2 regions of the Leclercia pneumoniae genome follow, and region 2 is predicted to be linked to the other one. Evidence: predicted binding sites of a transcription regulator. Region 2 holds the regulator's gene; the other holds the start of a gene.
What was found. Region 2 encodes PurR, which represses purine synthesis genes. Its sites were predicted from a motif close to CANGCAAACGTTTGCNTG; they were not measured.
Positions count from the first base shown of each region.

Region 1 (5,853 bases), 680 kb from region 2:
AGCCCTGCACAGCGCCAATGCGGTGGGGCAGGTTGCGGGCGGAGTTCCGGCTATGTGTGATGGTGTAACCCAGGGGCAGGACGGTATGGAACTGTCGCTACTGAGCCGTGAAGTCATTGCCATGTCCGCCGCGGTAGGGTTGTCTCATAATATGTTTGATGGCGCGCTCTATCTGGGCGTGTGCGATAAAATTGTCCCGGGCCTGGTGATGGCGGCGCTCTCTTTTGGTCACCTTCCGGCAATCTTCGTGCCATCAGGCCCGATGGCCAGCGGCTTACCTAATAAAGAAAAAGTCCGCGTCCGTCAGCTCTACGCAGAAGGCAAAGCCGATCGTGCCGCGCTGCTGGAGGCGGAAGCGGCCTCCTACCATGCACCGGGGACCTGCACTTTCTACGGTACCGCCAACACCAACCAGATGGTGGTGGAGTTCATGGGTATGCAGCTTCCGGGCTCATCTTTCATTCAACCGGATGCGCCTCTGCGGCAGGCTCTGACTGAAGCCGCCGCCCGTCAGGTGACGCGTCTTACCGGCAACGGCAACGAATGGATGCCGATGGGCAAAATGGTCGATGAAAAAGTGGTGGTGAACGGGATCGTAGCCCTGCTGGCAACCGGTGGCTCCACCAACCACACCATGCACCTGGTGGCGATGGCGCGGGCGGCAGGTATCCTGATTAACTGGGATGACTTCTCCGAACTCTCTGAAGTGGTGCCGCTGATGGCTCGCCTCTACCCGAACGGCCCGGCAGATATTAACCACTTCCAGGCCGCGGGCGGCGTACCGGTGCTAATGCGTGAGCTGCTGAAAGGTGGCCTGCTGCATGAAGACGTCAACACCGTGGCAGGCTTTGGCCTGACGCGCTACACCCTGGAGCCCTGGCTGAATAATGGCGAGCTGGACTGGCGCGACGGCGCAGCCGCGTCGCTGGATGAAAACGTCATTGCCACTATCGAAAAACCGTTCTCTCTCCACGGCGGTACTAAAGTGCTGAGTGGGAATCTGGGCCGGGCGGTGATGAAAACCTCTGCGGTGCCGGTAGAAAACCAGATCATCGAAGCCCCCGCGGTGGTCTTTGAAAGCCAGCATGATGTATTGCCTGCTTTCGAGGCTGGTCTGCTGGATAGAGACTGCGTGGTGGTGGTACGCCATCAGGGGCCAAAGGCGAACGGGATGCCAGAATTACATAAACTTATGCCGCCACTTGGTGTATTATTGGACCGCTGTTTCAAAATTGCGTTAGTAACCGATGGACGCCTCTCCGGCGCATCAGGTAAAGTGCCTTCAGCTATCCACGTCACCCCGGAAGCTTATGACGGTGGTCTGTTGGCGAAGGTTTACGATGGCGACATCATCCGCGTAAACGGCCAGACCGGTGAGTTGACCTTATTGGTGGATGAAGACGTGCTTGCCGCACGCAAGCCGCATATTCCTGACCTGAGCGCATCGCGCGTGGGCACAGGGCGCGAAATGTTCAGCGCGCTGCGCGAGAAACTCTCCGGCGCGGAGCAGGGCGCGACCTGTATTACGTTTTAAGACGACAAGAATTATCGATCTGGCGAGAGAAAAACTCTGATGAAAAACTGGAAAACAAGTGCAGAAGCAATCCTGAAAACGGGCCCGGTTGTGCCGGTAATTGTGGTGCACAAACTGGAACATGCCGTACCGATGGCGAAAGCCCTGGTCGCTGGCGGCGTACGTGTGCTGGAAGTGACCCTGCGTACCGCATGCGCGATGGATGCGATCCGTGCCATTGCGAAAGAAGTGCCCGAGGCGATCATTGGCGCAGGTACCGTACTGAACCCGCAGCAACTGGCCGACGTCACCGAAGCCGGTGCGCAGTTTGCTATCAGCCCGGGCCTGACTGAGCCGCTGCTGAAAGCAGCAACCGAAGGCACTATTCCTCTGATTCCTGGGATCAGCACCGTCTCCGAGCTGATGCTGGGCATGGACTACGGTCTGAAAGAGTTCAAATTCTTCCCGGCGGAAGCGAACGGCGGCACCAAAGCGCTGCAGGCAATTGCGGGTCCATTCTCTCAGGTTCGTTTCTGCCCAACCGGCGGTATCTCTCCAGCCAACTACCGTGACTACCTGGCGCTGAAAAGCGTGCTTTGTATCGGTGGCTCATGGCTGGTTCCTGCTGATGCACTGGAAGCGGGTGACTGGGATCGTATCACCAAACTGGCGCGCGAAGCCGTTGAGGGTGCGCAGCAGTAATCGCTGTCAGAGCATAAAAAAACGGGCCATCAGGCCCGTTTTTTTTATCCTTCCACTTTCACCGCGCTGGCAGCGGCTTTCGCCCGTGTAACCGCGTCGTCAAGGGTCTCGCCGGTCGCCAGCGCCATCCCCAGGCGACGGGATCCGTCGATGTCGGGCTTGCCGAACAGACGAAGCTGCAAACCGGCACCGACCGCGTCGTCGAGATGGTCGAAAATGACATTCTGGCTGGTAAGCTGAGGCAAAATCACCGCCGATGCCGCCGGGCCGTACTGACGAATTCCGCCCACCGGCAGGCCGAGGAAAGCACGCACGTGCAGCGCAAACTCGGACAGATCTTGCGATATCAGTGTCACCATGCCGGTATCATGCGGGCGAGGGGAGACCTCGCTAAAGATCACCTCATCGCCGCAGACAAACAGCTCCACGCCAAACAGACCATAACCGCCCAGGGCTAAGACGGTTTTGCGGGCGATCTCCTGCGCGCGCTCCAGCGCCAGAGGACTCATCTGCTGTGGCTGCCAGGACTCGCGGTAATCGCCATCTTCCTGACGATGACCAATAGAATCGCAGAAGTGCACCCCGTCGACGGCGCTGACGGTAAGCAGCGTGATTTCAAAATCAAACTTCACAACGCCCTCAACAATCACCCGTCCGGCTCCCGCGCGACCACCCTGTTGCGCGTAATCCCAGGCCGCATCGAGCTGTTCAGCCGTACGGATAAAGCTTTGGCCTTTGCCAGAAGAGCTCATCACGGGCTTAATGATGCACGGGTAGCCAATCTCGTTCACCGCCTGTAAAAAGGCCTCTTTGCTGTCGGCAAAACGGTAGCTGGAGGTGGGGATCGCCAGCTCTTCGGCGGCCAGCCGACGGATGCCCTCACGGTTCATGGTCAATTTCGCGGCGCGAGCGCAGGGCACCACGCGCTGGCCTTCGGCCTCAAGCGCCAGCAGGGTGTCGGTCGCGATGGCTTCGATCTCGGGAACCACAAAATGCGGTTTCTCTTTAGCAATCAGGCCCCGCAGGGCATCGCCGTCGAGCATGTTAATGACGTGCGAGCGATGCGCGAGGTGCATGGCGGGCGCATCGGGATAACGATCGACCGCTATAACTTCAATTCCCAGACGCTGGCACTCAATGGCGACCTCTTTTCCCAACTCACCGGAGCCTAACAGCATTACACGCGTGGCTGCCGGACGCAGCGCAGTACCTAAACGAGTCATAACATCCCCCTGAAAAAGTTGCGCGCAGTATAAACGAAAACGTTTGCGTCTGTCTTCTGTTACAGAATCTGCCTCTGTTACAGCGCGTTACTGGCAAAGCCCTATTTTTAGTCCATGCTTGTCAATGTGTTAAATCACAGGAGAAGAGCATGAACAAAACAGGGGGCGTAATGGTCGTCGCGCTACTGGTCGCCAGCGCCGGCGCGCAGGCAAAAAGTGAGAAAACGGTGAAATTTCCTGCCTGTGAAGGGCAAAATGCGGAAGGTATCGCCGCCAGCGTAAAACGGGATTACCTGCAAAATCGTATTGTCCGCTGGGCAGACGATCAACAGAAGCTGGGGCAGGCCGATCCGGTCGCATGGATCAATCCGCAACAGGTCAAAAGTCAGGATAACCACTGGACCGTGCCGCTGACGGTGCGCGGTAAAAGCGCCGATATTCATTATCAGGTAAAAATTGATTGCGCAGCCGGCAGCGCGCAGTACGTCGCGCAGTAATATGAATTTTCGCTTCTTTTTATGCCGCAGACATTTCCTGACATCCCCTCGCTTAGGCTGTGAAATTGATGAACTAAAATGCGAGGGGAATCATGTCGAACTGGTTGAATCAAATACAGTCTATGTTGGGTCAGAAGTCATCGAACGGCTCGGGTGAAGGGCTGAGTAAATTGCTGGTACCCGGCGCGTTGGGCGGGCTTGCCGGCCTGTTGGTCGCTAATAAATCATCCCGAAAATTGCTGACTAAATATGGCACCGGTGCGTTATTGGCCGGGGGCGGAGCGGTTGCTGGTACGGTGCTGTGGAATAAATATAAGGACAAAATTCGAGGGGCGCATCAGGATGAGCCGCAGTTTGGTCAACAGTCATCCTCCCTCGATGAACGCAGTGAGCGCCTTATTCTTGCGCTGGTGTTTGCCGCAAAAAGCGACGGACATATTGATGCGACCGAACGTGCCGCAATCGAGCAGCAGATGCGTGAAGCAGGCGTGGAAGAGCAGGGCCGGGCCCTGGTCGCACGCGCCATTGAACAACCTCTTGATCCCGCACGCCTGGCCCAGGGGGTCAAAAACGAGGAAGAGGCGCTGGAGGTCTACTTCCTGAGCTGTGCCGCCATCGACATCGACCATTTTATGGAGCGCAGCTATCTGAATGCGCTGGGCGATGCGTTAAAGATCCCGCAGGAGGTTCGGGAGGGCATTGAACAGGATATAAAGCAGCAGAAACAGGCACTACCGGGATAAATTTTTGTGCATGACTGCGCGTTTCGCTTGCATCATTCGTGTGATTTGCCAACCTTATAGGGTGTTAATCGCAGAAGAATAAAATCGTCATGCCACCGAAAGCCCGCCGTATTCCTCACGCGATCACCGCCCACGGTGATACGCGTATCGACAACTACTACTGGTTGCGGGACGATAATCGTTCGCAACCGCAAGTGCTGGATTATCTGCACCAGGAAAATGACTATGGCCGTAAGGTCATGGCCTCACAACAGGCGCTCCAGGATCGCCTTCTCAGCGAGATGGTAGAACGCGTACCGCAGCGGGATGTCTCTGCGCCGTGGAGCAGAAACGGCTACCGATACCGTCACGTCTATGAACCGGGCAATGAGTACGCCATTTATCAGCGTCAGTCGGTGCTTTGCGCTGAATGGGAAGAGTGGGAAACGCTGCTGGATGCCAACAAGCGTGCGGCGCACAGCGAGTTTTACACCCTGGGTGGCATGGGCATCTCGCCAGACAACACCATTATGGCTCTGGCAGAAGATTACCTCTCACGGCGTCAGTATGGCCTGCGTTTTCGCAATCTGGAGAGCGGTAACTGGTATCCGGAAATGCTGGATAATGTCTCGCCAGATTTTGTCTGGGCGAACGATTCCGAAACGGTGTACTACGTTAAAAAACATGCTACAACGCTGCTGCCTTATCAGGTGTGGCGTCATACCGTCGGTACACCTGCGGCCACCGACGAACTGGTGTATGAAGAGAAAGACGAAACGTTTTACGTTAGCCTGCATAAAACCACCTCGAAGCACTACATCATTATCTTTCTGGCCAGCGCGACCACCACAGAAGTGTTGCTGCTGGATGCCGAATTGCCCGACGCGCAGCCGCTCTGCTTCCTGCCCCGACGCAAGGATCATGAATACAGCCTTGACCATTTCCAGCACACCTTCTATTTGCGATCGAATCGGGAAGGGAAAAACTTTGGTCTCTACAAAACCCGGGTACGCGATGAGCGTAAGTGGGAGGTGCTGATCCCGGCGCGGGAGCAGGTGATGCTGGAAGGGTTTACCCTTTTCACCGACTGGCTTGTCGTTGAGGAGCGCCAGCGTGGGCTGACCAGTATTCGCCAGATCAACCGCAAAACTCGCGAGGTGATCGGCATTGCGTTTGACGATCCGGCCTATGTGACC
Region 1 covers NZ_CP071383.1:2,592,284-2,598,136, reverse strand. The annotation lists gene edd (phosphogluconate dehydratase) at 1-1,534, shown strand, start outside; gene kdgA (bifunctional 4-hydroxy-2-oxoglutarate aldolase/2-dehydro-3-deoxy-phosphogluconate aldolase) at 1,574-2,215, shown strand; gene purT (formate-dependent phosphoribosylglycinamide formyltransferase) at 2,260-3,438, opposite strand; gene yebF (protein YebF) at 3,588-3,935, shown strand; gene JZ655_RS12620 (tellurite resistance TerB family protein) at 4,028-4,678, shown strand; gene ptrB (oligopeptidase B) at 4,768-5,853, shown strand, end outside.
Region 1: purT (formate-dependent phosphoribosylglycinamide formyltransferase) is a predicted target of PurR. The motif match lies at 3,471-3,488, and genes of this name have one in related genera.

Region 2 (5,853 bases):
ATGGCGGTGACAAACGCGGGTGTCGCATGGGTAATATCGCGCAACACCGGTGAGATATAGGTATAAAGGGTAAACATTGCCCCGGCACCCAGCACGGTGGTTAACAGCGCAGAAAGCACTTGCGGACGCAGTAACACCGCCAGCTCTTTACGCACCTCCGGACGCTCACCCGCGCTCCCTTTCGGTAAAGAGAAGTAGAGGGCGACCATCGCCACCATACCTAACCCGGCCGTGGCGAAGAAAGACATACGCCAGCCAATGGTTTCCCCCAGCCAGGTAGCTGCCGGAACGCCGCCGATATTGGCGATGGTGAGACCCATAAACATGGTCGCCACGGCGCTGGCCTGCTTATGTTTAGGTACCACGCTGGCCGCGACCACCGAGCCGAGGCCGAAGAACGCCCCATGATTAAGGCTGGTCAGGATGCGCGAGAGCATCAGGGTGCTGTAATCCGGCGCTACGGCAGAGAGCACATTGCCGACGGTGAAAATTGCCATCAGGAAAATAAGTGCGTTGCGGCGTGCGCGGTGAGAGAGAAGAAGCGTCATCAACGGCGCCCCCACCATCACGCCGATGGCATAAGCACTGATCAGCATCCCCGCCGTCGGGATAGAGACATCTACGCCACGGGCAATTACCGGGAGTAATCCCATGGGAGAGAATTCAGTCGTGCCAATCCCGAAGGCACCTATCGCCAGGGCCAGCAGGGGAAAATTGATTTTCATACGTCAACTCCAGAAACCGTGTCTTGATGCGACACAGAACAGTGAAGGCGAAAGCATGACATCAATCACAAAAAATGAGAAGTTAACAATTGCGCAAAAGATTTTTGCCAGAAGGGTAACAATCAGGAAAGGCAGGAGGGAGATGATACTCCCCCCAGTCACTCAGTGCAGAATCGCGGTAAAACTTGCCGCAACAATCAGACCCAGAACAATGATGGTGGTTGTCAGCGAAAACTTAAGATCGGTATTCATCAATTTTTCTCCTTATAATCCCCCCACGAAAAGTGAGCCTGCTCATTTTTACACAACTTACGCTAAAAATCTTGCAGGATTTAGTGCGATATCCGTTTTTGCTCTTCCCCTTTTGGTCAAGATCAGACAAAATTCCAGGCTTAATTTATTAGCGTACCGGCCATTGACCCCCTCCTGACGTCCTGTGTCGTTTTCCCGGCGTACCGCAATTCAGATTGCGCAATTAGGGTGAGAGAAGGCAATCGTTTACCTTTCGGTTTTTCAGGAGTTTAGGATATGGTCTGGAGTGACATCTAATGGCAACAATCAAAGACGTAGCGAAACGAGCAAACGTTTCCACTACAACCGTATCACATGTAATTAACAAAACGCGTTTTGTCGCTGAAGAGACGCGTAATGCCGTCTGGGCGGCGATCAAAGAGCTGCACTATTCACCGAGCGCGGTCGCTCGCAGCCTGAAAGTGAATCACACCAAATCTATCGGCTTGTTAGCAACCAGTAGCGAAGCGCCCTACTTTGCCGAGATTATCGAAGCCGTGGAGAAAAACTGCTTCCAGAAGGGCTATACCCTGATTCTTGGCAACGCGTGGAATAACCTGGAAAAGCAGCGGGCCTATTTATCGATGATGGCGCAAAAGCGTGTCGACGGTCTGCTGGTGATGTGTTCAGAGTACCCGGAACCCGTGCTGACGATGCTGGAAGAGTATCGCAATATCCCGATGGTGGTGATGGACTGGGGTGAAGCGAAAGCTGACTTTACCGACTCCGTTATCGATAACGCCTTCGAGGGGGGTTACATGGCGGGGCGTTATCTGATTGAACGCGGACACCGTGAAATCGGCGTTATCCCCGGCCCGCTGGAGCGTAATACCGGCGCCGGACGTCTGGCTGGGTTTATGAAAGCGATGGAAGAGGCGCTGATCACCGTGCCAGAAAACTGGATTGTGCAGGGCGATTTTGAGCCCGAGTCCGGCTATCGTGCCATGCAGCAGATCCTCTCCCAATCTCCGCGCCCGACCGCCGTGTTCTGCGGGGGAGATGTGATGGCGATGGGCGCGCTCTGCGCTGCAGACGAGATGGGACTGCGGGTGCCGCAAGACATTTCGTTGATCGGGTATGATAACGTGCGCAACGCGCGCTTCTTCACCCCGGCTCTGACCACCATCCATCAGCCTAAAGATTTCCTCGGTGAAACCGCGTTTAACATGCTGCTGGATCGCATCGTCAATAAGCGAGAAGAGTCGCAATCAATTGAAGTGCATCCCCGCCTTATTGAACGCCGCTCGGTGGCCGACGGCCCGTTCCGCGATTATCGCCGTTAATCCTCCTGCGGAGCCAGCGCGTCTGGCTCCCGCAACCACTCCCTGTTCATCGTTTCGCTATCCCCAAGATAATCCAGCAGCCAGGCCAGCGCAGGCGACATGTCATTCTGTTGCCATGTCAGGCAGCAGGCCGCATCCGGGAAGGGATTCTCAAGTTGCAACGCCACCCATTTGCCGGCATCGATCCAGGGGCGGGCAAAATGGGCGGGAACCATCCCCACGCAGAGCCCGGCAGAGAGGCAATCGGCAGAGGATGCCCAGTCCGGGGCAACGATTCGCCGCTGGTTATCCAGCAGCCAGGTAATGCGTTTGGGTAATGAGCGGGAGGTATCTTCCAGCACCAGCGAGGGCCAGCTGCGCAAGGTATCATCGCTGAGCGGCCCTGGCATCGCCGCCAGCGGATGGTGGCTTGCCACCACGCAGTACCAGCTGAGGGTTCCCATATCGCGAAACGCCCAGCGCCCACCCACGGGGATGGCCTGAGTCGCGCCGATCGCCATCTCTACCCGGCCATCGGCCAGCGCATCCCAGACGCCATTGAACACCTCCTGCGAGACGCGCAGCTCCACATCAGAAAAGTGGCGATAAAAATCGAGGATCATCTGGCGGGTACGCTCGGGGCGGACGATATTATCCACGGCGATAGAGAGGTGCCCGCGCCAGCCATTCGCAATCTGCTGGCACTGCTCGCGGGTGATCTGCATTTTTTTGATAACAGAGCGCCCTTCTTTCAAAAACCATGCCCCTGCCGGGGTCAGTTCCACGTCACGGTGGCGGCGTTCAAACAGCGGCACCGCCAGCCACTCCTCCAGCTGGCGCACCGTATAGCTGATGGCAGAAGGCACGCGATGCAGCTCTTGCGCTGCGCCGCTAAAGCTGCCGTTACGAGCTACCGCATCTACGACTTCAAGGGAATATTCTGACCACATTTTCTGCCTGCAAATTTTTTGAATGCAACCGCCAAATATTAGCGTTTCACAAGCGGTATTGCACTCTCTACACTCAGCGGCTGCCACACCTGCATACAAAATGGGGAAAACCATCGTGACACCCGGGAAAGGATTTTTAGTCTGGCTTGGCGGCTTAAGCGTGCTGGGCTTTCTTGCAACCGATATGTACCTGCCCGCTTTTGCGGCGATGCAGGAAGATTTACAAACGCCAGCCGCTGCCATCAGCGCCAGCCTGAGCGTGTTCCTGGCCGGCTTCGCCTTTGCGCAGTTGCTCTGGGGGCCGCTCTCCGATCGCTTGGGTCGTAAACCAATCTTGCTGACCGGTTTAGCGATTTTCGCTGTCGGCTGCCTCGGCATGCTATGGGTGCGCGATGCGACCTGGCTGCTGGTATTACGATTCGTGCAGGCCGTGGGCGTATGTGCTGCGGCGGTCACCTGGCAGGCGCTGGTGACAGACTACTATCCGGCGTCCCGTACCAACCGTATATTTGCCACCATTATGCCGCTGGTCGGGCTCTCCCCTGCTCTCGCCCCGCTGCTGGGCAGCTGGCTACTGGCTCACTTTGACTGGCAAGCCATCTTTGCCGTCTTGTTCGCGATTACGCTGTTGTTGATGCTTCCGGCCTTCACCCTTAAACGCCGTAGCGTGCAGCATGTTAGCGCCGCCGCACCCGTCACCTTCACTACGCTCCTGCGCACCCGCGCGTATCGTGGCAACGTGCTGATTTATGCCGCCTGCTCCGCCAGCTTCTTCGCCTGGCTGACCGGTTCGCCGTTTATTCTCAACGAAATGGGTTACAGCCCGGCCGTAATTGGCCTGAGCTATGTGCCGCAGACTATCGCCTTTCTGGTTGGCGGCTATGGTTGCCGCGCAGCCCTGCAAAAATGGCACGGGCATCAGATGCTGCCATGGCTGCTGGTGTTGTATGCCCTGAGTGTGGTTGCCACCTGGGGGGTCGGTTTTATCCCCGGCGCGAACCTCGTGGAGTTGCTGATCCCGTTCTGTCTGATGGCGGTGGCTAACGGCGCGATCTACCCGATTGTGGTAGCGCAGGCGTTGCGTCCCTTCCCACAGGCCACCGGGAGCGCAGCGGCGCTGCAAAATACATTGCAGCTGGGGCTCTGTTTCCTGGCGAGCCTGCTTGTCTCCTGGCTTATTGCGACACCGCTGCTGACGACCACCAGCGTGATGCTGGCCACCGTGGCGCTGGCGGGGCTGGGCTATCGGATGCAGTATGTAAAAGCATCAGAGCAGCACGAAACGCTGCAGCCAGAATCCTCAGAAGCATAGTGCCGCCAGACATTATGTTAAAAATCAGTTATTAGCCTGCTAACAACTTTCTGTTGAAGGAGGCTTTTTTCAGGCCTATACTGAGTTCGCGGTCTAATAATAACGATACTTATTATGTAGTAACGGGAGCCGGAGCGCTCCCGTTTCACCATGGAAGGCCTTTCGGCAAGGGTCACCTCCCTTCCTCTGTTCTACGTCGGATACTAGCCTCGCGGGAAAGCCGTGAGATTTCTCACAAACCAAAAGAGCGTCTACGCTGTTTAAAGGTTCTGATCACAGCGAGTGATGGAGAAGCTATGAGTTCATCGTGTATAGAAGAAGTCACCATCCGGGACGACAACTGGTTCCGGATCGTCAATGAAATGCTAAGCCGCGCGGGCATCGCGATTAACGGCACGGCCCCCTCTGATATTCAGGTTAAACACCCGGACTTTTTCAAACGTGTCATGCGGGAAGGTTCGCTGGGTCTTGGCGAGAGTTATATGGACGGCTGGTGGGAGTGCGAACGGCTGGATATCTTTTTCACTCGCGTTCTCCGCGCCGGACTGGAAAATCAATTACCCAGTCATCTGAAAGATACGCTGCGCATTGCCACTGCCCGCCTGCTCAACCTTCAAAGCAAAAAACGCGCCTGGATCGTCGGAAAGGAACATTACGACCTCGGAAACGATCTCTTTACCCGCATGCTTGACCCCTTTATGCAGTATTCCTGCGGTTACTGGAAAGAGGCAGACTCTCTTGAACAAGCCCAGCAGGATAAACTGCAGCTTATTTGCCAGAAATTGCAGCTGGAGCCCGGCATGAGGGTGCTGGATATCGGTTGCGGCTGGGGTGGGCTGGCCCAGTATATGGCGCAGCACTATGGCGTGAGCGTCGTGGGGGTGACTATCTCTGCCGAGCAGCAAAAAATGGCACAGACGCGGTGCGAGGGGCTGGATGTCACGATTTTACTGCAGGATTACCGTGAGCTGCGCGATCAGTTTGACCGCATCGTTTCGGTAGGGATGTTCGAGCACGTGGGGCCCAAGAACTACCGCACCTATTTTGAAGTGGTCGATCGTAACCTTAAACCTGACGGGTTATTTCTCCTGCATACCATCGGCTCGAAAAAAACGGACCTGAAGGTGGATCCCTGGATCAACAAATACATCTTTCCGAATGGCTGTTTACCCTCTGTACGCCAGATTGCTACTGCCAGCGAACCGCACTTCGTGATGGAAGACTGGCATAATTTCGGCGCAGATTACGATACCACGCTAATGGCATGGTATTCGCGTTTCCTCGCCAGCTGGCCGGAAATTGCAGACAACTAT
Region 2 covers NZ_CP071383.1:1,914,339-1,920,191, reverse strand. The annotation lists gene JZ655_RS09245 (MFS transporter) at 1-725, opposite strand, end outside; gene cydH (cytochrome bd-I oxidase subunit CydH) at 888-977, opposite strand; gene purR (HTH-type transcriptional repressor PurR) at 1,274-2,299, shown strand; gene punR (DNA-binding transcriptional activator PunR) at 2,296-3,228, opposite strand; gene punC (purine nucleoside transporter PunC) at 3,344-4,540, shown strand; gene cfa (cyclopropane fatty acyl phospholipid synthase) at 4,837-5,853, shown strand, end outside.